3 regions of the Methylophaga sp. UBA3613 genome follow, and region 2 is predicted to be linked to each of the others. Evidence: predicted binding sites of a transcription regulator. Region 2 holds the regulator's gene; each other region holds the start of a gene.

Region 1 (8,387 bases), on a different contig from region 2:
GTTTGTTCTATGTACCAACCAACCATATCTGTATGGATTTGGAACCGTTTGAAGTTGAATATTTAGCCGGTCAGCCATACGTCGGTGCTGAAGTAAATATGTTTGCGGCCACCAAAGACAATATGGGTAACTTTATTGCCTGGGATGCTCGTGAAGGCAAAATCGTCTGGACAAATCCTGAACGGTTCTCAGTTTGGTCCGGAGCCATGGTTACCGCTGGCGATGTTGTTTTTTATGGCACGCTGGAGGGGTATCTGAAAGCCCTGGATGCCAAAACCGGACGTGAACTTTGGCGCTTTAAAACCCCATCGGGCATTATTGGCAACGTTAATTCCTACAAACACGATGGTAAACAATACATCTCAATTTTGTCAGGCATTGGTGGTTGGGCCGGTATTGGCATGACCAATAATCTTGAAAATGATACCGATGGTCTTGGCGCTGTAGGTGCCTACCGATCGCTATCAAGCTGGACCACACTGGGTGGTGTATTAAGCGTGTTTAGCTTGTAAGTTAATGTAAAAGCAGCTTCATAAATTGGCCCGGCACTCTTAATAGTGCTGGGCTTTTTTTATTGGAGTCGTTGGAAATAAATACACCAAAGCAAGATTTTCAGTGATCTAACAGTGTGCAGCAAAATGGCTAATTGAAATTCCCAGCCGACATCCTTACGTCAATTAATGTTTAATCTGTAACCTACACCACGAAGTGTTTCGATAAAGGATTCGGATTGATGAATGTCGAATTTTTTGCGTAAACGATTGATATAAACATCAACCACATTCGTCAATGGATCACTGTTGAGTTGCCAGACTGCATTCAGTATACGTTCACGACTTAACACACGACCTTTGGATTTTGCTAAAAACAACAATAAGTCAAATTCCATTGTGGTCATTTTTATCAGCTCATTGCCCTTATATACTGTCCTGTGGGTCAGAGAAATAGAAATATCATTCAATTTAATAATATTTTCATCGACATCAGGTCCATTTATTCCCCGGCGGGAAAGAACTTCGATACGGGCAAGTAATTCTTCAAAATCAAAAGGTTTTGTTAAATAATCATCGGCTCCTGCACGCAAGCCGTGAACCTTTTCTTCAATATCATCCAACGCTGTAAGAAATAACACCGGCGTAGAAATACCTGCATTACGAATATGCTTTAAAAAACTGATGCCGTCTGTATCCGGTAACATTCTGTCAAGAATAATGACATCGAAGCTATGTGAATTGACCAGCATAAGCCCTGATTGACCATTATGAGCCTGTTCACAAAAATAGCCTTCAACCCTCAAACCTTTGCAGATAAAATCGGCCACACGCTTTTCATCTTCAACAATCAATATTTGCATTGTTACTCCACAGCAAGCTTAATATGAATTGCCAGTCCGTCTTCCGTATTGACCGCCCAGATAGATGCCTGATGGGCATCACATATTGATTTGGCAATGGACAAGCCCAGTCCTGATCCCGTTGGTTTTTCATGCTGCATTCGTTGACTTCGATAAAATCGGTCAAAAATTAATGGCAACTCGTCATCTGCCACCCCAGCACCTTGATCCTGAACAGTAATGATTACATTACCAGCATCCAGTTTTGACGAAACGGTAACGTTGGTATCGGATGGACTATATTTAATTGCATTATCAAACAAGATTCTCAGCAATTGTTGAAATCGATCTTTATCAACCCTGACAATAGCCTCATCAAAAGGAAGGCCACATTTCAGATTGATTTTGTGCTGATTTGCCGTACGTTGAAATTCATTTACGCAATTTTTCAGCAGCTTATTAATCGAATATACATCTATCTTTAACTGAAGATTATTGGCTTCTGTTCGAGCAATAAACAACAAATCATCCACTAGACGACTCAATAAAAGAGACTGTTCATGAACGCTTTCCAAAATACTTCGTGCCTCGGTCTCATCAAGTTGTCTGCTCTGTCGAAGCGCGACCTGGGTTTCGCCACGAATGATGGTGAGTGGTGTGCGCAGTTCATGACTGACATCTGCCAGAAAGCTTCTTCTGGCAGCATCATTTTTTTTCAAGGTTTCATTGAGGACCTGCAATTCACTGGTGCGTTTATTAACCTCAAACTCCAGCTGACTATTGAGTTTATCCCGCAAAGATTTCTCTTCAGAAAGTTTCTGAGCCATATCGTTAAAGGCGGCTGAAATCGCATCAAACTCTCGATCAAATCCGCGTGGCACACGATAATTCAGGTTTCCGCCAGCAAAAGATTCGGCTGCTTTTTTTAGAAAATCTACTGGAATCGAAATATTACGAATCATGGCATAACTACCCAACAGCGCTGCAAATACAGCAAAAATAGTGAGTGCGGCAGCAGCCCAGGCAATATTGGTGTGAATATTTTCGATATCTGAATTTAGTGAATTGACGATAGTACTTTGTCGTTGCAAAGCTGAATTAATGGCTTCCCGAAACCGATTATCAATCTGCTCCTCCAGCAGGAAACGAATTTTTTCAGTATTAAGCTGACTTACCGGCTCAGCAAGCACCGCGTCAAACGCATCAAGAATATCGTTGAGTAACTTTTCCAGCTCCTTGGTATCTTCTACCGTTCCCTTGGTGGCGATTTCGCCCAGAGCCAGTCGTTGTTGTTGTTCAAGTTGCGTTATTGTGGAAATGGCATTGGCAATCAACTCTCGCTTGTTACGAACTAACGCCTGATTGGCATTTTTGCCAAATAATAATTCATCGGTAATCTGTTTGAATAAACGATAACTGTTATTGGATAATTTCCAATGCTCTGTGAGCAATGCATTTGCCATGTTCACTTGAACGATGTTCTGGGCAGTCAGTCTTGTTGACCAGATAGCCAGCGCTCCTGCCAGGAAAACCATGGCAAGAGCGACAACAGCAAAAGCAATAATTTTTTTCCGGTACATCAAATGCAACCCAGTGAAGAATAAAATCGTTCGCAAAAGCTAATATATCAACATTCAGGCAGTTTACTTAAACCATCTCCACTATCTCAGATTAATCTAATGGGTTTTTCACATTAAAAACGTCTGCCAATACCGATACCGAAGATCACAGGATCAATATCAGTGCTGACAGACACAGAGCCCGCCGCCGTATTCCGATAAGTCGCTGTGGTATCAATATCGATGTATTTCAGGTCAAGGTTCACAAACCAGTCATCATCCAGTGCATAGTCAACACCCGCCTGAAAAGCCAGTCCCCAGGATGATTTAAGCTTGACCGAGTCACCGGGATTACTGAGGCCAGAGCTGTTGGGAACCTTTTCATCAAAGAAATAGGTGTAGTTCACTCCCATTCCGACATACGGCTTCAGTTTGCCATTTGGGCGGAAATGATATTGCAAGGTTAGGGTTGGTGGCAGAACTTTGGTTTCAGCGACCGGCCCCAGAAAATCCCAGCTTTGGCTACCATCCACGGTGTGCTCGGAATACCCTAAAATCAACTCTATGCCCCAGTTGGGTGTCATCATGTAGGTGATATCCAGTTCCGGTACAGTATCGCTATCAACACTGACACCTTCCGTTCCTTGATCAACTCCATTGACTGATACCGTTCCACTTGAATCATTTGGATTAACGTTAATCACCCTTCCACGAATCAACCAGTCACCAGCCTCATAAGCCTGAACATAACTGACAGGACCAAGAAACCCGGCCAACAGCATAAACAAAGGTGCACTCGAATATTTCTTCATATTAAGCAGACTCTTTAATAAAGGAGAAAAAGCCTGCACAAGATCTTGTGCAGGCTGAATTAATTACTTACTAAAAGGTAAGGAAGAGTGATGTAATTCGATTTTGACACTGCCATCGTCATCCAATCGATAACCAAATGTGTATTCAACTTTGGTTTCGTTACCAGCCGTATCGGTAAAGTAGTAAAGCCCCATTGCAAGGGCATTGTCGTCACGAATCAGCAAGTCTTCATTCTCAAATCGAACTGCAGTCCAAGGCTGCAGAGCAAAGCCTTTATCTTCCTCAAGCATGCCGCCTACAAAATACGAAAGCGCTTCTTCATAACTGTTTCGGAACGGGTCATCCACCGCTTTAGTTGGTTTGAATAGCACTTTGTCGTCGAATGCATACAAGTTGTCCAGTAACTCACTGGCGACTGCACCTGCATCTTCACCATTGATTTTGGCCTGACCGATTTCCACAATACCTTCTGCCCAGGCGTTTTGTGCTGCCTGAATAGCTTCTGCATCGATTTTATCGATTTGAGCAAATGCCGAGGTGGTAAAAATCAGACTGAATGCGCTTGCAAGATATGTCGTTTTCATTGTTGGTCTCTCCTGTTGTTAACCTGAGAGCCATGATATTTGCAAGAGATGAAAATCAAACCGACAAGGAATTAAGCTTGGATGAATAACAGATTAACAAGTTGTTAATCTTTTATTGTCTGTTTTCAGAAGACGGCATTGGCATATCAACTTAATACTAGTTCGATGACCTGATAAACAAGGCTAACGTGAGATTTCACCTGTTAATGCCGTCGGTCCAGGAATACCTTTAAGGCCAAACTTACGCGTCATTTAGAGAGATACATTCAACATCTTCGCCACTGTCATAAATCTTTAACAAACCACCAATAGACTTAGCAACCAGTAAATTGAGTGTTTTACTTTTTTCATTTGTCAGGAGTTTTTATGAAACTATTTGCGAAGAGCGCAAAGTCAGTTTTTGTCATTGGCGCGCTTATTGGTGCCATGAATTCATCCGCTGCATACGCTGATCTTAAATTGATTGGTTCTGGTGCAAGTTTCCCAGCACCACTTTATAACAAGTGGTTTAAGGACTACAGCAAGCAAACTGATGGCGTTCGTATTGATTACCAATCTAAAGGTAGTGGCGCAGGTATTCAGGATTTCATTAACGAAACGGTAGACTTTGCAGGCAGTGATGCTGCAATGAAAGACAGTGAAATAGAACAAGTCAAAAAAGGCGTTATCCTGCTTCCAGTCACGGCGGGCGAAGTCGTCATTTCTTACAACCTTGATGGTATTCAAGAATTAAAATTGCCACGTGATGTTTATCCGGAAATCTTCCTGGGCAACATTACGAACTGGAACGACCCGAAAATTCAGGCGGCCAATCCTGGTGTAAAACTTCCTGACCAAAACATTACTGTTGTTGTTCGTTCTGATTCAAGTGGTACCAGCTATGTATTCACTAATCACTTAGCAGCAATCAGCGATAACTTCAAAGAACAAGTTGGTGGTGCAAAAGCACCTAACTGGCCAAGTGCTGGCACAATTGTCAAAGCACCTAAAAATGATGGTGTAACAGCGACTATCAAACAAACACCTGGCGCAATCGGCTATGTTGAATATGGATTTGCCAAACTGACCAAAATGCCGACGGCCATGCTGGAAAATCAAAAAGGTAACTTTATTGAAGCTGGTGGCGAAACAGGTGCTTCAGCCTTAGCGACGACTGATTTCCCGGAGGGTAATCTGCCAAATAGTGATGTACCGGACCTGCGTGCATGGGCAACTGACCCATCGGGTGATGATGCCTATCCTATCGCAACGTTCACATGGTTATTGGTTTACAAAAACCAAGGTGAAGAGAAAGCCAAAGCCTTAAAAGACCTTATTGAATACATGATTACAACAGGTCAGGAATCATCTGAAGCAATGGGCTATATCCCGCTGCCAGAAAATGTTGTTGAGAAAGTTCGCAACGCGGCCAGCATGATTCAGTAATCACTCTTGGTGATCGGATAAAACAATGCTGCAAGTGTTTAAAACACTTGCAGCATTTATCTGTTCAAGAGCCTGAAAATAAGATGTTAGCGATATTTATTATAAATATTCACGATTGATAGGAACACAAATGGTTCACGATCCTTTTAAAGATTCCGCAAGTGGCAAAACATTGTCCGCGCCACCTTCTCCCAGTGATTATATGAAAGATTCTGTCTTCCGATCTTTTGCTTATTTATGTGCTTTATCAATCATACTTTTATTGGCTTATATCGTCTTTGAACTCGGTTCTCAGGCTTTACCTGCAATTAAGGAGCATGGTTTAGGTTTTATTACTGGTACAACCTGGGATACCAACCAGAATGAATTTGGCGTGTTACCTGAAATTTGGGGCACGTTATACAGCTCACTGCTCGCGCTGCTGATTGGTGGTGGATTAGGAGTCGCTATTGCCATCTTCCTGACCCAGGGATTCATGCATGCCAAAATCGAAGTGATGTTCAGAACCATCATTGAACTGTTAGCGGCGATTCCTTCGGTGGTTTATGGTTTGTGGGGTATTTATGTACTTATCCCGCTAATCAGGCCGGCCGCCCATTGGCTACATGAAACGTTTGGCTGGTTTCCTTTATTTAGTACTGATTTAAGTGGTCCAGGCCTGGCTCCCGCCGCATTAGTACTCGCTATTATGATTCTTCCGACTGTCGCAGCCATTTCAGCCGATGCCTTCCGTCGTATTCCTTATAAAGTAAAAGAAGCAGCCTATGGTATGGGGGCGACAAAATGGGAAGTGATTCTTAAAGTCATGTTACCAACAGCCTCCTCCGGGATTCTGGCCGGTTTGGTATTGGGATTTGGTCGCGCGTTGGGTGAAACCATGGCACTGGCCATGTTAATTGGTAACGTGAATGACATCAGTGTTTCGCTGTTTGCTCCTGCCAACACACTGGCATCCTTGCTGGCTTCAACCTTCCCAGAAGCAGGTGAGATTGAAATTCAGGCTCTGATGTATGCGTCTCTGGTTTTGCTGCTTATCACCTTTGTGGTCAATGTTGCCGGCCTGGCCGTACAGCAATACACCATGCGTAAATTTGAGGGTAAAAAATGAGTCAGATTAACGAACAGATTCTTCCACCAAGAATCAATTTACCCAGTCTTGAAAAAAATGTGCTCGAACTGAGAGCCCTGAAAGATTTTTTCCTGACAGGACTGGTTTGGGGGCTAGCCATATTAGCCAGTATTCCGCTGGTATCGGTTATTTACATGCTCATCATGGAAGGTGGTGCAAGGCTTGATTTCGAGGCTATCACAGCCTTGCCACCAGCCGGATTCGAAACCGGCGGTGGATTTGGTAATGCCATCGTGGGAACGTTAACCATGGTAGGTATTGCCTCCGCACTGAGTATTCCTATTGGAACCATGGCTGCTCTGTATCTGGCCATTCTTAATCCCAACAGTAAAACCGCGACCGTTTCCAGATTTTTAGCCAAGGTGCTGACCGGCTTTCCTTCTATTTTGGCCGGTGTGTTTGTCTATGCTGTCATCGTTATCACCACCGGCACCTACTCGGCCTGGGCCGGTGGTGTGGCATTGGCTGTATTAATGCTGCCAACGGTCACTCTGGCTGCTGAGGAAGCCATGAAGCAGGTTCCACAAAGAATGAAAGATGCTGCGTTTGGCATGGGATGTACCCGTACTCAGGTCATATTTAAAGTGGTATTACCGACCGCCCTACCCGGGATTATGACCGGGGTCATTCTGGCTGTTGCCGGTGCGGCGGGTGAATCTGCTCCATTACTGTTCACAGCCTTGTTCAGCAATTACTACATGTCAGAGCTGGCAGAACCAACTGCCTCGCTCTCCATTCTGATTTACAACTTCTCTGGTATGCCGTTTGAGAATCAGATTGAACTGGCATGGACCGCATCGCTGGCGCTGGTCTTACTCGTACTGTTTTTCAATATCGTTGCCCGTGTCGTTGGCAGAACGAAATTTAAAGAATAACCAAGGAAATAACTATGAATATGCAAGCCGAAACAGGTGAATTTATTGCCAAGAAATATGAGCCTAAAGGCCCAGTCGTTTTAGACTGCTACGTCAAAAATATTTACTACGGTGATTTCAGGGCTGTTAGAGATACCACTATCCCGGTTGAAAAAAATAAAGTGACTGGCTTTATTGGTCCTTCTGGTTGCGGCAAAAGTACCGTACTGAGAAGTATGAATCGGATGAATGATTTGATTGACTCGTTCAGATTTGAAGGTCACATTCAATATCATGATCACGATATCTACAGCAAAAAAGTAGATGCCGTGATAGTAAGACGTTATATCGGCATGGTGTTCCAGCTTCCTAACCCCTTCTCAATGAGCATTTATGACAATGTTGCATTTGGTTTACGACTCAATGGTTATAAAGGCGATGAAGAAGAGATGGTGGTCAAAGCGTTGAAAAGAGCGGCTATCTGGAATGATGTTAAAGATAAACTTAAAAACAGTGGTCTCTCACTATCAGGTGGCCAGCAGCAGCGTTTGTGTATTGCTCGAGCGATTGCAACAGAGCCCGATGTGCTGTTAATGGATGAGCCCTGCTCTGCCCTGGATCCCATTGCCACACGACAGATTGAAGAACTGATGGTTGAGTTAAAACAGCATTACAGCGTAGCGCTGGTCA
Region 2 (8,387 bases):
TATTTGTCAGGACGATTTGAACATGCTGAATAAACTTAAAGCATTGCCCATTGCGATTCAGCAATATCTGGTGGTGACCTTCAGCTACTGGGCGTTTACCGTTTCCGACGGTGCGTTACGCATGCTGGTGGTATTGTTTTTCCATCAACTGGGCTACAGCCCGCTTGAAGTGGCAATGCTGTTTGTTCTGTATGAATTTTTCGGCATAGTGACAAACCTGGTCGGTGGCTGGCTGGCCGCCAGAGTAGGGTTAAACGTCACAATGCATCTGGGCTTGTTATTACAGGTTATTGCATTGGCAATGCTGCTGGTGGATCCGCAGTGGCTCACTGTGGCGTATGTCATGGTCGCGCAGGCACTCTCCGGTATTGCCAAAGATTTGAATAAAATGAGTGCCAAATCCAGCATCAAAATGCTGGTGGCTGATAACGCCCAATCAACCTTATTTAAATGGATATCCATCCTTACCGGCTCCAAAAATGCCCTGAAAGGTGTTGGTTTCTTTGTCGGTGCGGCCCTGCTTTCCTGGATCGGTTTTCGTGGCGCGATACTGGCCATGGCGATTGTGCTTCTGGTAGTGTTGATTTTCAGCATCGTCATGTTGCAACGCGATCTGGGTAAAGCCAAAAATAAACCAAAATTCAGTGATATCTGGTCAAAAAGTGCACCGGTGAATCATTTGTCGTTGGCAAGGTTCTTTTTGTTTGGTTCTCGAGATATCTGGTTTGTGGTGGCCTTACCAGTGTTTTTGCATGCCCAATTACAGTGGTCACCTATTTATGTCGGTGGTCTGCTGGCGGCTTGGGTAATTGCTTACGGTATTGTGCAGGCACTTGCCCCTAAGCTGACTGGCTTTTCCAGACAAAATGCTCCTGATGGCTATCATGTCTGGCTATGGTCCTTACCCCTCTTTGTGTTGCCGTTATTGATTGCCGCCTCGGTATATTTTGAATGGGCTGTCATACCTGCTTTAACTGTCGGCTTATTAATTTATGGCGCTATCTTTGCGATCAATTCTGCAATCCATTCCTATCTTATCGTGTCATATGCTGATGCGGCTGGGGTTTCCCTGGATGTCGGTTTTTATTACATGGCTAATGCGGCTGGAAGATTGTTTGGTACATTATTATCTGGCTGGGTCTATCAGGTTTCCGGGTTAGCAGCCTGTCTGGTCATTTCTGCCTTAATGATTCTGTCCGCCAGTTTTATTTCAAAAATGTTACCGCGCAAAGACCAGACTGTATAAAGCTTTCAGCGTTGTTATCAAATTGTCATATTTAGCCGTTAAGCTTTATTCTTAGAAAAATAGTTCAGGAAAAAATCGGATATGAGCATATCAGTATTACTGGTTGAAGATGACGCCGCCATTCGTGACATGATTAATTTCAGTCTGCGTCAAACGGGATTTACCTGCGAAGCAGTCAAGGATGGCGAAACGGGGCTGGATTGGTTGAAAAATCAACAACCAGACATGATTTTGCTGGACTGGATGTTACCTGGAATTGATGGCATCGAGTTTATCCGCCGTCTGCGTGCCAATGAGTTTTTAGCATCCATTCCCGTGATTATGCTCACCGCCAAAGGCGAAAGTGAAGATATGGTGAAAGGTCTGAGCGTCGGTGCTGATGACTATATTAATAAACCATTTTCCCCACCTGAATTAATTGCACGAATTAAAGCGGTTTTACGTCGTTGTCGTCCGATGGAAGATGATGATGCCCAGAAATTGCAGATGGGTGAACTGGTTATGGATACCAAAAGCCACCGGGTCTCGGTGAATGGTGAACGCATTGAATTGGGACCGACCGAATTCCGTTTACTACACTTTTTTATGAAAAACCCAGAGCGAGCCTATAACCGCTCCCAGCTGCTGGATTTTGTCTGGGGCGATACCGTATATATAGAGGAGCGCACAGTGGATGTGCACATTCGTCGTCTGCGTAAGGCGCTGGAACCCAGCGGTCATGACAACCTGGTACAAACCGTTCGCGGTGTCGGTTACCGTTTTTCTGCTGAATAGCAGGATCGTCTGATGCAATGGGATTATTGGCGTTTACTGACCGTGCTCAGTCTGGCCGGTTTTGTGGGACTGGTCGTTGGTCATATGATGGCTTTTCTGTTTGTCGCTGCACTTATTTACATTTTCTGGATGCAGAGTAAATGGAACCAGTTGCAGGCATGGCTGGATAAACCTAAGAAAAACAGTTCTCCGCAAGCCGAAGGGGTTATTAATGACGTGTGTCGGCAGATCGAACAGATGCGCGCACAAAACAGCAGTCGTAAAAAAAAGCTCACCGGTTATTTAAAACGTTTCCAATCGGCCACTGCGGCTTTACCTGATGCGGTGGTGGTAATGGGCGAGTTTGGTCAAGTCAGTTGGGCCAATACCTCAGCCATGACGTTATTGGGAATCAACTGGCCGCATGACAATGGCGTCAGAGTCAATAATCTGGTTCGCGACCCGGCATTCCAAAAATTACTGGAACTTGATGGTGACGCCGAGGAATCGGTTATAGCCGTTTCACCGATGAATGATCGCATTCAGCTTGAATTCAAAGTCGTTCGGTATGCAAGCAAGGACAGGTTGCTGATCGCCAGAGATATCACCCAGACACAGAAACTGCAGCGTATGCGGCGTGATTTTGTGGCCAATGTATCGCATGAATTGCGTACACCATTGACGGTTTTACGGGGGTATCTGGAAACCTTGACCACGGAAAGTGATCAGGAGCTCTGGCAACAGGCTTTACCGGTAATGCAGCAACAAAGCCAACGAATGCATCTTATGATCAAGGATCTGCTGGCATTATCTCAACTGGAAACCGGTGAAAAGCCGTTGCAACACCGACCTACGGATATCTGCAAGTTATTGCATAGCGTGGTGGAGGATGCCAAACGACTGGAACATTTTCATCAACATCAGATCAACCTGCATTGTTTGAGTGAAAAATGGCTAATGGCAGATGCTGATGAACTACGCAGCGCAATCTCCAATCTGGTCTTTAATGCAGTCAAATATACCCCAGCAGAAACCCAGATCGATGTCAGATGGGATATCGAGGGTGAGTTTGCTGTTATTGAGGTAAAAGATACCGGTGAAGGTATTGCCCAGCATCATCTCGACCGCTTAACAGAACGCTTTTACCGTGTTGATAGTGGTCGTGCCAGGGAAACCGGTGGTACAGGACTTGGGCTGGCCATCGTCAAGCATGTGTTGCAACGACACAAAGCTGAACTGTTGATTCAGAGTGCTATTGGTGAAGGTTCAAGTTTTAAATGCTGTTTTCCCGCCAAAAATGTGATGGATAAAATAGACATTTAGCCTTACTGACTACTGTTTTCGGTCATGTCACAGTATTGTCATATTTCTTTCATATCCTTGTCACAGTTAATCGCGATACTGCTCGGGTGCTCAACGCGGTAAGCGTTGGAACTTATTTTTAACCCAAGGAGTTAATGACTCATGTTCAAGAAAAAATTTGCTTTATACGGCGCCGCTTTGGCAATGACGTTTTCCGCTGCCAGCTTTGCAGACGTCGATCCAAACCTGCCAGAATATGAAAAAACAAGCGGTGTTTCAGGTAGCTTATCAAGCGTCGGTTCTGACACATTAGCTAACTTGATGACCTTGTGGGCAGAAGAGTTCAAACGTGAATATCCTAATGTCAGCATCCAGATTCAAGCGGCTGGTTCTTCAACTGCGCCTCCTGCGTTAACTGAAGGTACATCAAACGTTGGGCCGATGAGCCGTGAGATGAAAGACAGCGAAATCAAAGAATTTGAAAACAAATACGGTTACAAACCAACAGCTATCCCTGTTGCTATCGATGCTCTGGCTGTTTATGTGCACAAAGACAACCCAATTGAAGGCATGACTATCCCTCAAGTTGATGCTGCTTTCTCAGCAACACGTAAGTGTGGTTATCCAGAAGATATCACTGACTGGTCACAATTAGGTGTTGAAGGTCTGGGTTCAATCCAGTTATATGGTCGTAACTCAGTATCAGGTACTTACGGTTACTTTAAAGATAACGCTTTGTGCAAAGGTGACTACAAAAACACTGTAAATGAGCAACCAGGTTCAGCTTCAGTTGTTCAAGGTGTGACTAAATCAACCAATGGTCTGGGCTATTCCGGTATTGGTTACAAAACATCAGGCGTAAAACTGGTTCCGTTGGCGAAAGAAGCGGGTCAACCTTTCATTGAAGCAAGTGGTGAAAATGCTGCTGATGGTTCTTATCCAATGTCACGTTTCCTGTGGGTTTATGTGAACAAAGCACCTAACAAACCAATGTCACCACTTGACCGTGAATTCATGAAAATGATTCTTTCTAAAGTGGGTCAGGAAGTTGTTGTTAAAGATGGTTATGTTCCATTGCCAGCTAAAACTGCAGCAAAATATATGGAAATGCTGAAGTAATATTGCAAATTAAAATTACCCCGCACATTGCAAGATGTGCGGGGTTTTTTTATCTAATAGCGTTAATCAATTTGCCTGCAGATTGATTAGCAGTATTAAAATTAAGCAATCACCATGTTGCGTGCGTATTTCTTAAACGGAAACCAAATCAGATTATGGCTGAGCAAACTATTGAAAACAGCGTTATAGCTGCTGCAAATTCAAAAACGGCCCGTCGTCGGCGAAATTGGCGCGAGTTTAAAGATAAATTAGCCCGGGTCGTTGTAACAGGTGGTGGCATTATGGTGATTGTCGCCATCGTGCTGATCTTCTTTTATCTGCTATATGTGGTCATACCACTCTTCAATAGCGCAGATCTGCGAACCGAACAACAATTTGAACAAGAGCCAATCAATAATGTTCATCTGACCCTGGATGAATATAATGAAGTGGCGTTATCGCTGGATGAAAAAGCTAATTTACGTTTTTTTAATGCGCATAATGGCAATGAAATAGCCACTTTTGATTTACCCATTCCAGCTGAAAGTTCCATCAGCAGTTTCTCAGCAGGTAGTGCCTCAACCGGTGTGTTTGCTTATGGGCTGGATAATGGTCAGGCGATAGTCTTTCAGGAAGCCTACAAAATCAGTTATCCGCAGGGAACACAGCGACTGATTACACCAGAGATCCGGTATCCCATTGGTGAAGAACTGGTCGAAGTCGATCCACAGGGACAGCCGCTGCAGATGCTGACGGTTCAAAGTTATGATGATCTCACCACCTTGGTGGCACTCACTGCTGATAATCGACTGGTTATGTCGCGGATTACCAAGGATGTGAACTTTCTTGATGAAACCGACTTTACATTGGACAGCGAAAACCGCGAAATCCCTTTGGATAGTAATGCTCCGGTGTCGATGATTCGGCTAGATATCGATCAGCGTGAGTTATATGTCATTCACAATGATGGTGATATTGCCTATTACGATGTACAGAATATAGACGATGTCAGAATGCTGCAGCGGGTCAGCGCAGTACCTGAGGATGTTGAAATTACGGCAGCAGAATTTCTGACGGGCGGTATTTCAATATTAATAGGACGCAGTGACGGCCAGATTGACCAGTGGTTTCCTGTGCGTGATGCTGACAATAATTACACCATTGAGCGGGTCAGAAGCTTCTCTGAACAGACAGCACCCATCCGTAGCATCCTGGCTGAACAAGCTCGTAAAGGCTTTGTTGCGTTGGATGATACCGGTGATATCGGTATTTATCACACCACAGCAGAGAGAAATCTGTTGGTGGAGAACATTCTGGCCGACGCCAATGCCAAAATGGCCCTGTCACCCCGGGCAAATGGTCTGATAACGGTTGCAAGGGATGGTGAAACGCAGTTTCATGAAATTGAAAATGAACACCCTGAAGTTTCCTGGCATTCTTTATGGGAAAAAGTCTGGTATGAAAGTCGTAGCGAACCTGAGTATCTTTGGCAGTCTTCGTCTTCCAGCAGTGACTTTGAACCGAAACTCAGTCTTACCCCATTAACCTTCGGCACCATTAAAGCGGCATTTTACGCCATGATGGTCGCAGTACCGCTGGCCATTATGGGAGCGATTTTTACCGCCTACTTCATGTCACCGCGAATGCGTAATCTGGTGAAACCGACCATTGAAATCATGGAAGCTTTACCAACCGTTATTCTAGGGTTTCTGGCAGGTTTATGGTTGGCCCCGCTGGTGGAAAACAACCTGCCTGGTGTTTTTAGTATTCTGATCCTCACTCCCATTATGGTGTTGCTCACAGCCTGGCTATGGACCAAATTACCTAAATCATTGCGCCAGCGAATTCCAGATGGTTGGGAGGCGGCGATTTTAATTCCAGTCGTTATTTTGGTCGGTATTGTTTCGATGAAATTAAGTCTGCCATTGGAAAAACTGTTATTTGATGGTGATATGCCAGGTTGGCTGGAATCAACCGGTATCGGGTATGACCAGCGTAACTCGTTAGTCGTTGGTATGGTAATGGGCTTTGCTGTTATCCCGACCATTTTTTCGATTACCGAAGATGCCATTTTCAGTGTGCCCAAACAATTGACCATCGGATCACTAGCTTTGGGTGCAACACCTTGGCAAACCTTAACAAAAGTGGTGTTACTTACCGCCAGTCCGGCGATTTTCTCGGCCGTTATGATCGGTCTTGGGCGTGCGGTAGGTGAAACGATGATTGTATTGATGGCGACCGGTAATACGCCAATTATGGACTTCAATATTTTTGAGGGATTCAGAGCCTTATCAGCCAATATCGCGGTAGAAATGCCTGAAGCAGCAGTCAACAGTACCCATTATCGTGTGCTGTTCCTTGCAGCGCTGGTACTGTTCTCAGCGACCTTTGTGTTTAACACCCTTGCAGAGTTGGTTCGCCAGCGTCTGCGTAAGAAATATAGCAGCCTTTAAACAGAGATCAGCATGTCTAATTCAACATTTAAATCCTGGTATCAAAGTGGTAGTCCGTGGGTCTGGCTGAATGCCGGTGCGGTTTCCATCAGTCTGATCGCGGTTATTGGTCTGGTCTTATTGATAGCGGTTCGTGGCCTGAGTCATTTCTGGCCAGCAGATATTATGTCAGTGGAATATAACGAGCCTGGTTTGGAGCCGACGGTTTTAATCGGTGAAAGAGTTGATCATGAAGTGGTCCCTGCCGAAAGAGTGCCTTCTGATTACCAGCTAAAAGAAGGTCAGATTAGTGTTGAGCGTTACCTGCTGAAAATCGGTAATCGCGACCAGTTCGGCCTGGATTTTCGCTGGATCAACAAAGACTGGATGGGGGAGGTCAGCTACCCGGAAGATATCCTGTCTATTGAACGTCGTGAATGGGGGCATTTCTATGGTTATCTGCTGTCCGTGCAGCAACAGGGCGAAACGGTAGCCGATGGTGAACAGGCCTGGCCAGAATTTCAGCAAAGGCTGGACCGAAGCAATAACCTGGTTGCTGAAATCAAATATATTGAAAAGATCGAAATCGGCAAAATAAATCAGGCACTTGAATCTTTGCGTCTGGATGAGCGGCGTCTGGAGCTGGATAACGTACCTGAAGATAATGCTGCCTATGCTGAGATTGAAGCTGCAAGAGCGGTACAAAATGAAAAATACGCAAAATTACAAATCCGTCTCAGCGAGTTAAGCCAGGCTTTGATACGTGATCAGGTGGTCATGCAAATGTCCAATGGCGATGAAGTGGTCATTCCGATGGCGAAAATCGTCGATGTTGTGAAGCCGAACGACATGAATCGTTTCGAAAAACTGCAGCACTATTTTCATGAAGTGTGGAAGTTTATTTCCGGCGAGCCACGCGAAGCCAATACTGAAGGCGGGATTTTCCCGGCCATTTTTGGCACCGTGATGATGGTATTGATTATGTCTGTGATCGTCACGCCCTTTGGTGTCATTGCCGCAATTTATCTGAAAGAGTATGCAAAACAGGGGGTTATAACCAGAACGATTCGTATCGCGGTCAATAACCTGGCCGGTGTTCCGTCAATCGTATACGGTGTATTTGGTCTGGGGTTCTTTGTCTATTTCCTTGGTGGCAATATTGATGAGATATTCTTCCAGGCAAAATTACCTTCCCCAACCTTTGGTCAACCCGGTTTGATGTGGGCGTCGTTAACCCTGGCTATTCTCACCGTGCCGGTGGTTATCGTGGCAACCGAAGAAGGTCTGTCACGTATTCCACGAGCGATGCGTGAAGGCAGTCTTGCTTTGGGCGCCACTAAAGCAGAAACCTTATGGCGTACAGTTATTCCAATGGCGGCTCCGGCTATGATGACGGGGTTAATCCTGGCGGTCGCCCGAGCAGCGGGTGAGGTTGCTCCGTTGATGATGGTGGGTGTGGTGAAACTGGCGCCAGCGTTAGCGGTAGATTCTGTTGCGCCTTATCTGCATTTGGATCGTCAGTTTATGCATCTGGGCTTCCATATTTACGACGTGGG
Region 3 (8,387 bases), on a different contig from region 2:
GAACACTGAAATTTGCTGTAGTAACGGGGTAGTGAGATTTTCGATATCGGAAATCATGCCACTGATTCGGCCAATCTCGGTATGTGCTCCGGTCGCAACCACAACGCCATGTCCCTGACCGGATGTGACCAAGGTGCCGGAATACGCCATACACAATCGATCACCTAACACAGCATCTGCCGCTACCGGCTCACTGTGTTTTTCAACAGCAACCGATTCGCCGGTTAATACCGCTTCCTGAATTTGTAAGCCTTTTGCGCTGAAAACACGTAAATCTGCTGGCACTTTATCACCGGGTTCCAACACCACTACATCACCGGGAACCAACTGATCGGCTTCAATCTGCAGACGATGCCCACTACGGATTACTGTTGCATGAGGCGCCAGCATATCTTTAATAGCATCAAGCGCTTTTTCGGCTTTTCCCTCCTGAATAAAGCCAATTAGCGTGTTTAATATGACAACCGCAAGAATTACCCAGAAATCTATCCAATGCCCCAGCAAAGCGGTAAGCAACGCTGCAGCTAACAACACATAAATGATCAAATTGTGCAGCTGAGCAAATAACCTGGCTATTGCTGAACGCCCTTTAACCCGAGGCAAATGATTTTCACCAAATTGCTGCAAACGTTGTTCAACAGTTTCGGAATCCAATCCATGCTTGTCACTCTCGAGTAGTGACAAACTTTCCTCTGAACTAAGGTGATGCCAGGATTGTTCGAATGGTTGAGTCTGCATATTCTGTTTCATCAGTAACTCCTGGTAACGATCATAACCTTAGCATAACGTGTTTATAGGTTAGGCCTATGTAACGAAGTGGTTTGTTTTGATCTACATCAAGCTGCACAATAGACAAATTATGTCTTTGTCTAGAAGGAAATGAGCATTAACACTATCAGTATTTTAGGGAGCGGCTGGCTGGGCTTACCACTGGCAACTCAACTATATAAACAAGGCTTTCATGTAAAAACATCGACTCGTCATCGTGAAAGATTCTCTGAAATTTCTACAGCTGGTGCCAGCGCATTTTATGTTGATATTGACCAGATATCCGATATCCAAGAATTTTTGCATAGCGAAATTCTGATTATAAATATTACCTCTAAAAATCAAACTGGTTTTACCAATCTTATTCAGCAAATCGAGAAATCACCGATTCAAAAGATATTGTTTATCAGTTCCACCTCGGTTTATCAAAGTCTCAATCGTGAAGTGAATGAGGATGAACATGCTGAAGACCACGACAGCATCTTGTGGAAAATAGAACAGCAGTTTCAATCCAGCAATCATTTCCAAACAACCATCTTACGTTTCAGTGGTTTGATTGATAAACGCCGTCATCCAGGCAGGTTTTTCCGAAATGGTCGTCGTGTGCCTCAAGCAGATGCTCCGGTGAATCTGATTCACCTTGATGATTGCCTCGGTATTATTGATGCCATTTTGCAACAGCAAGCCTGGGGAGAAACCTTTAACGGTTGTGCTGACACCCATCCCAGCAAACGTGAATTTTATAGTTATGCGAGAAAGTTGATGGGGCTACCCGCTCCCGAGTTTGACACTGAAACAGAAGTTAAATACAAAATAATCAGTAATCAAAAAATTAAAACAAAACTTAACTATACCTTTCAACATCCTGACTTAATGAAGATTGTATTTTAATGAGTGACCAAGACTGTCCTTGCCTTAGTGGGAAAACGTATCAAGATTGTTGTGGTTTATTACATCAGGGTAAACAGACTGCAGTCACGGCTGAACAGTTAATGCGTTCGCGTTATAGTGCGTTTGTAATGAAACAGAGCAATTATTTGCAGACTACCTTGCATCCATCTCAAAGACAGCCAGACGACACAAACAGCTTGCAGCAAACGATGCAAACAACACAATGGCTGGGTTTAACTATTATCGAACATTCACAAGACGGCGATGAAGCTGAGGTCGAATTTATTGCCTTTTATCTGGATAATCCGATGGGGCAATTACATGAAAGATCACGGTTTTGTCGACAGGATGGCCTATGGTTTTATCTTGATGGTGAATTTCTGCCTCCCATCAAACTTGGCCGGAATGATAAATGCATTTGTGGCAGTGGAAAAAAACTTAAACGCTGCCACGGGTGATGTTAGGTATTTTTTTCATCTAAATAACGTTTGCGTTTAGCTGGTTTTAATTGCTGCAGATCAACCATCACCAGTCCATCGATACAGTTACCAAAATTGGCATCAATATTAAAATCGATAAACCGCACACCACTTGGCTCACAAATATCGGCGTATTGTTTATAGAGTGTCGGCACCGTTACATTCATATGCGCCAGTTGCTCGCGTACCGCCGTAAAGTCATTGTCAGCATCATGATTCACTAACGTTGAATTAACCCTTTGCTTGATTTCATTATCAAATATATAGGGGACTCTGCCCTTCGCCAGATTTTCTGCATCGGCAAAATGCTTTTGATAAAAACTGACAATCAACGCCTTGGCAAAATCAGGATAGGTATTACTCAAACTGACAGGACCAAATAGATACCGTACTTCTGGATAACGTTTTAGGTAGGCACCGATGCCATACCATAAATAATCCAGGCTGCGCTTACCCCAGTATTTGGGGCTGACAAAGCTGCGACCCAATTCAATACTTACCGGGAAATATTGCTGCATTGCCGCAGTAAACTGAAACAATTCACTGGTATAGATATCACGACCTGCATTCATAATACGAGCGACTTCGCCAATTCGATAAGCACCGGCTATCTCCAGTTCCTGCTCATCCCAGAGAATTAAGTGCCGGTAATCACGATCATAATGATCTAAATCACGTCTTTTACCTGTTCCCTCGCCAACCTGTCTGAAAGTGATTTCCCGTAAACGACCAATCTCCTGCATAACAGCTGAATTTGATTGATAGTCAAACAGATATATTTTTTTATTGTCGGCCGTTTCACCCAATAATTCAGCCTGCTGCAATTCTTTTTTGATTGCCCGACGTTCCTGCGGATGGGCAATCGTCTGCTCAGTGACAAACAGCGGTTTTTTACCTTTGGCCAGTCGATATAAGTGGCGCCTTAATAACTTGGCTTTTTCGGCCTTTATCAACGGCAATTGTTCAACCTGTTGATAAGCAATAGACTCCCCTACCCGCATCGAGATAGTTTTGGAGTTTTTATTGAACATTTCATGCGCCAGCATCATGCCTGACAATGGTTTATAAACCATCGAGGCGCTATAAAACAGCGAAGAGTTTCTGGCTTCAACATATATCGGCAAAATGGGCGATTGCGTTTTTTTGGCAAAATTTAAAAACCCACTGTTCCATTTACCATCACGAACACCACCGGGTCGTATACGTGAAACTTCTCCAGCCGGAAACACAATCACAGCCTCATCATTGTTCAGACACTCAACAATCCTGGCAATACTACTTTTACGGGTAGATTTGGAGAGATTATCTACCGGCAGAAACAACGAACTTAATGCTGAAAAATTCAACAGCATGTCATTGGCAACAATTTTCACATCACGCCTGACTTCACCCACCAGTTTTAATAAACATAGCCCATCTAACGCACCTAATGGATGATTGGCGACAATGACAACACGACCTGTAGCCGGAATATTGTTACGATGACGATGCGTAATGCTATAGCTGAAGTTGAAGTAATCCAGGACCTCATCAATGAAATCAAAGCCTTCAAGCTGCTTATGCTGTTCCAGGAAACGATTAACTTCCTGTTCATGAGTGATTTTTCGGAGAAAGCCTAACGTCGGAATTCTGACCCAAGGTTTTTGATTTTGAAAATTGGGGAATTTTTGTTGAACAGCTTGTTCAATATTGAGCATAAGGTTTCTCTGGTAACTTCATGCTGCAAAGTCTAGAGAACACATATGACAAAAAAATAACGGTTTGATGACTGTTCAGTGACAGTCTCACAAACCGTTATATCTAAGGGGTTTAATCAGGCCGCTTGGACAGGAATAGCATGACGCATATGGGTAATATCATTATTTTCATTCAGATATACCAACGTCGGTTTAAAGCTTTTTACTTCTTCTGCATTCATAGCAGTATATGCACAGATAATAATGCGATCGCCCGGAGAGGCTTTATGTGCCGCAGCACCGTTAACTGAGATGATATTAGAACCGTCTTCAGCTCGAATTGCATACGTCACGAAACGTTCGCCATTAGCGACGTTGTAAATATGAATTTGTTCATACTCGTGAATGCCGGCGGCTTCGAGTAATTTGCCATCAATCGCGCATGAACCCTCATATTCCAGTTCAGAATGGGTTACACAGGCACGATGTAATTTAGCTTTTAACAGTGTCAGATGCATAGCTGGCAAAATTCCGTTAGTAAGCCGTATATTATCGCTTTTTAAGAAAGCTCAAGCAAGGTTACAAGCAATATTGTCAATCAATCTTACACTGCCCACACGTCCCGCCGCCAGCAACCGCAACTCTTTATCCACTGCAGGATTAGCCAATTGCAGATCTTCTGCCCGACGAATATCAATATAATCCAATGTAAACCCGGAAGCAGTTAATTGCATATGGGCTTGAGCCAGTAAAGCCGAATAGTCCTGATTGCCAGACTCCAGCTGTTGTTTGAGTTCAAGCAGATTTGAATACAACGCTGCAGCTTGCTGTTTCAGCGTTTCGTTTAAATGTTGATTACGAGAACTCATCGCCAGACCACTATCTTCTCTTACAGTAGCTGCGCCCACGATCTTAATCGGCAAGTTCAAATCAGCCACCAGTTTACGAATCAGCAATAATTGCTGGTAATCCTTTTCACCAAACACCGCAACATCGGCCTGCACTATATTGAAGAACTTGGTAACGACTGTGGCAACACCATCAAAGTGTCCGGGTCGCTCAAGACCACAGAGCTTGTCATCCATACCAGGCACGTGAATAAAGGTATGAAAATCCTTGCCCTGCGGATACATCACCTCAGTATCAGGAGTAAATAACAGATTACAGCCCACCTGAGTCAGCTTTTTAATATCTGTCTGCAACGTCCGGGGATAGTTGGCTAAATCCCGTTTGTCATCAAACTGCAATGGATTGACAAAAATACTGACCACCACTTTGTCAGCCAGAGTCTGGGCTTTTTTCACCAGAGAGATATGCCCGTCATGAAGGTTTCCCATCGTCGGTACAAAGGCAATAGTCCGATGTTCAGCACGCCAGGTCTTTATCTGACCACGCAGGCTCAGAATCGATTCAACAATTTGCATTAATACTGTTGCTCAGCTGTGGGAAACTCACTATTTTTAACGGCTTCAACATAACGACTTATTGCTGCAGGGATGTGACCACTGTCGGCCAGGAAATCATGGCTGAAACGCGGACGTTTACCAGGAGTGATCCCTAACATGTCGTGTAACACTAAAACCTGTCCATCACAGTCAGCGCCAGCACCAATGCCAATAACCGGAATCGTTAGCGCTTCACTGATGATCTTCGCCAATGCCGCAGGGACGCACTCAAGTACCAGCATATCGGCACCTGCTTTTTCCAAACTAATCGCATCCTGCAGAATTTTATCCGCAGCAGACTGTTCTCTCCCCTGAACCAGATACCCACCCAGCTTATGCACTGACTGGGGTAATAATCCCAGATGACCACAAACAGGAATGCCACGTCGGGTTAAGGCAGAAATTAGTTCAACCAGCTCTGCTCCCCCTTCCAGTTTAACCATCTGCGCCCCGCCTTCGGCCATTAACCGGGCTGCATTGTGCAAAGCCTGATCAGTATTGGCATAGCTCATGAACGGCATATCGGTGATCACAAACAGACGTTCACTACCGCGAATCACATTGGCGGTATGGTAAATCATATGCTCGACCGTGACTGGCAAGGTGCTTTCCTGACCTTGAATGACCATTCCAAGTGAGTCACCCACCAATACGATATCAACTCCAGCCTGTTCCAGAACGTGACTAAAACTTGAATCATATGCCGTCAGCACGGCAATTTTGTTACGCTCGGCTTTCATTTTACGTAGCTGATTGAGACTGGTACGGCTCATGAGTTTTTCTCTTTCACCGGTAACGGATTGTAATACTGACGACCACTCTGGATAGTGCAGATCTGATCCAGCAATTGCTGATAATCGGCTTCACTTTTCACCAAATCAATTTGTTCTGCATTAACGATCAATAATGGAGAAGCATCGTAATAATGGAAAAAATCAGCGTAGGAATCAGCCAATCGTTTTAGATAAGCATCCTCGACATGTTGCTCATAACTGATACCACGCTGAGAAATCCGGGTTTTCAGGATCGGCAGAGAGGCTTGCAGGTAAATCACCAAATCAGGTGTCCGATGGTGCATGGTCAAACTATCGTAAACCATGTTGTATAAGGCCAGTTCGTCATCATCGAGCGATATCTGGGCAAACAAACGGTCTTTTTCCAGCATGAAATCAGCAACATGCAATGAGGTAAATAAATCATCCTGTTGTAGTGTTTTGGCTAATTTAACGCGCTGCATCAGAAAGCTCAGCTGCGTTGGCAATGCGGATTGTTTGGGATGCAGGTAATAGCGTTCCAGAAAGGGGTTCTGTTCCGGCGCTTCCAACAAGGTATTTCCAGAAAAGCTATCAGCCAACCTTTTAACCAGATGGGTTTTGCCGACACCAATAGGACCTTCGACAACAATATAGCGATGTGGCAATGTTTTCATAAGCTAATCTTATCCACTAGTTGTAAATCACCTTGCGGGCAGGAGAGCAATATTTGCTGTAAAGCACCTATGCCGGGAATCTCAATATCCGGTGCTATTTCGGCCAATGGATATAACACAAAGGCCCGCTCATGCATGCCTGGGTGCGGTATTTTCAGTCGCTCATCATCTAATATTTGCTCACCGTAGAGCAAAATATCCAAATCCAGCGTCCGTTCACCCCAATGCCGCTTTCGTTCGCGTCCATGGAGTTGTTCAACAGATTGTAAAGCATCAAGTAACTGATGTGGACTGAGAGATGTTTCCAGTGAGATCACCGCATTAATGTAATCAGGTTGATCGGCTGGCCCCATGGGCGGGCTCTGATACAACGAGGATACGGTGATGATGGTTACTCCGGCTAATGACTGTACATCATTTATTGCCGTTTTTATCTGTTGCAGTGGGTTTTGCAGATTACTGCCGAGTCCAATATAAACGAGCATTATTCAACTTTTTTATTAGCAGGTTTACGACGGCGGCGACGGCGAGGTTTACGTTTATCTGTCTCTCCGCCATTACCTAAAGCATTTACCATTTCGGCCTGCGCAGTAGCAGATGTCTGCTGAAAGGTTGTCCACCAGTCAGTCAGCTCTTGCAAAGGTTCACCGGATTGGGCCCGCAATGCCAGAAAATCGTAACCAGCACGAAACTTGGGATGCAATAACAAAGCAAAAGCACGTTTACCCTGACGGCGTGTCAATCGTGGTTGCATGGTCCAGATATCACGGGTAACCAGACTGAAGCGTTTGGGAATGGCGACGGTTTGAATCTGCTCGGATAATACTTCACCGGCAGCACGCTGCATGGCGGGTATTTCGGGCATTTCCTTACTCAGTTCCAGCCAACGTTGGCGCAATGGCTCCCATAATAATGCAGCGAACAAAAACGCGGGAGTAACCGGCTTGTTGTCAGCCAGTCTTTTATCGGTATTTTCCAACGCTTTCATCAGCAAAGTGCGAGGAAAACCATTATTTTCCTGATGTAACAAAGCCGCGGTTTGAGGATAAAGATGATCAAACACACCGTAGTGACAAAGTAACTCGTGAGTTACTGCTGCCTGCCCACTTAAATACAGTTTTAAGGTTTCATCAAATAATCTGGCCGGAGGAATATCGCTGAGTAATGGGGCCAGATCCACAATCAATTGTTCGGTTTCGGCTTCCAGCTTTAAACCCAATTTAGCCATAAACCGTACAGCACGAAGCATTCTCACCGGATCTTCACGATATCTGACGGGTTTATCACCAATTAAGCGAATCAGACCTGCCTGCAAATCGGCAATACCACCGGTGTAATCAACAATAGAGAAGTCTCTGATGTTGTAATAAAGGGCGTTAATGGTGAAATCGCGACGCCATGCATCCTGCTCTAATGTGCCGTACACATTATCCTGCATGATACGACCTTGCTTATCGACATGATTTTTAGCTTCAGGTGGCGCTCGGAAAGTGGCTACTTCAATAATCTCATCACGACCAAAGCGCACATGAACCAGTTTGAAACGACGACCAATTAACTGGCTGCGACGAAATAACCGATGCACCTGCTCAGGCAGAGCATTGGTAGAAATATCAAAATCCTTGGGTTCGTAACCTAATAACAAATCCCGTACACAGCCACCGACCAGATAGGCCTCAAACCCAGCATCTTTAAGGGT

Evidence for each region. Region 2 encodes PhoB, which activates phosphate uptake and scavenging genes when phosphate is short. Its sites were predicted from a motif close to GNNTGTCATAAAACTGTCANAT; they were not measured.
Region 1: pstS (phosphate ABC transporter substrate-binding protein PstS) is a predicted target of PhoB. The motif match lies at 4,569-4,590, and genes of this name have one in related genera.
Region 3: B3S93_RS08535 (lysophospholipid acyltransferase family protein) is a predicted target of PhoB. The motif match lies at 3,890-3,911, and genes of this name have one in related genera.

The regions. Positions count from the first base shown of each region.
Region 1 is NZ_DFLS01000009.1:7,723-16,109, reverse strand. It holds gene B3S93_RS11815 (methanol/ethanol family PQQ-dependent dehydrogenase) at 1-512, shown strand, start outside; gene B3S93_RS11810 (response regulator transcription factor) at 674-1,354, opposite strand; gene B3S93_RS11805 (sensor histidine kinase) at 1,357-2,913, opposite strand; gene B3S93_RS11800 (OmpW/AlkL family protein) at 3,027-3,704, opposite strand; gene B3S93_RS11795 (hypothetical protein) at 3,768-4,289, opposite strand; gene pstS (phosphate ABC transporter substrate-binding protein PstS) at 4,623-5,714, shown strand; gene pstC (phosphate ABC transporter permease subunit PstC) at 5,917-6,822, shown strand; gene pstA (phosphate ABC transporter permease PstA) at 6,819-7,718, shown strand; gene pstB (phosphate ABC transporter ATP-binding protein PstB) at 7,733-8,387, shown strand, end outside.
Region 2 is NZ_DFLS01000007.1:11,857-20,243, reverse strand. It holds gene arsJ (organoarsenical effux MFS transporter ArsJ) at 23-1,246, shown strand; gene phoB (phosphate regulon transcriptional regulator PhoB) at 1,328-2,020, shown strand; gene phoR (phosphate regulon sensor histidine kinase PhoR) at 2,033-3,322, shown strand; gene B3S93_RS08730 (PstS family phosphate ABC transporter substrate-binding protein) at 3,464-4,420, shown strand; gene B3S93_RS08725 (ABC transporter permease subunit) at 4,576-6,852, shown strand; gene pstA (phosphate ABC transporter permease PstA) at 6,865-8,387, shown strand, end outside.
Region 3 is NZ_DFLS01000006.1:490,888-499,274, forward strand. It holds gene B3S93_RS08520 (cation-transporting P-type ATPase) at 1-750, opposite strand, end outside; gene B3S93_RS08525 (SDR family oxidoreductase) at 880-1,659, shown strand; gene B3S93_RS08530 (YchJ family protein) at 1,659-2,117, shown strand; gene B3S93_RS08535 (lysophospholipid acyltransferase family protein) at 2,120-3,835, opposite strand; gene panD (aspartate 1-decarboxylase) at 3,952-4,332, opposite strand; gene panC (pantoate--beta-alanine ligase) at 4,384-5,238, opposite strand; gene panB (3-methyl-2-oxobutanoate hydroxymethyltransferase) at 5,238-6,032, opposite strand; gene B3S93_RS08555 (deoxynucleoside kinase) at 6,029-6,688, opposite strand; gene folK (2-amino-4-hydroxy-6-hydroxymethyldihydropteridine diphosphokinase) at 6,685-7,173, opposite strand; gene pcnB (polynucleotide adenylyltransferase PcnB) at 7,173-8,387, opposite strand, start outside.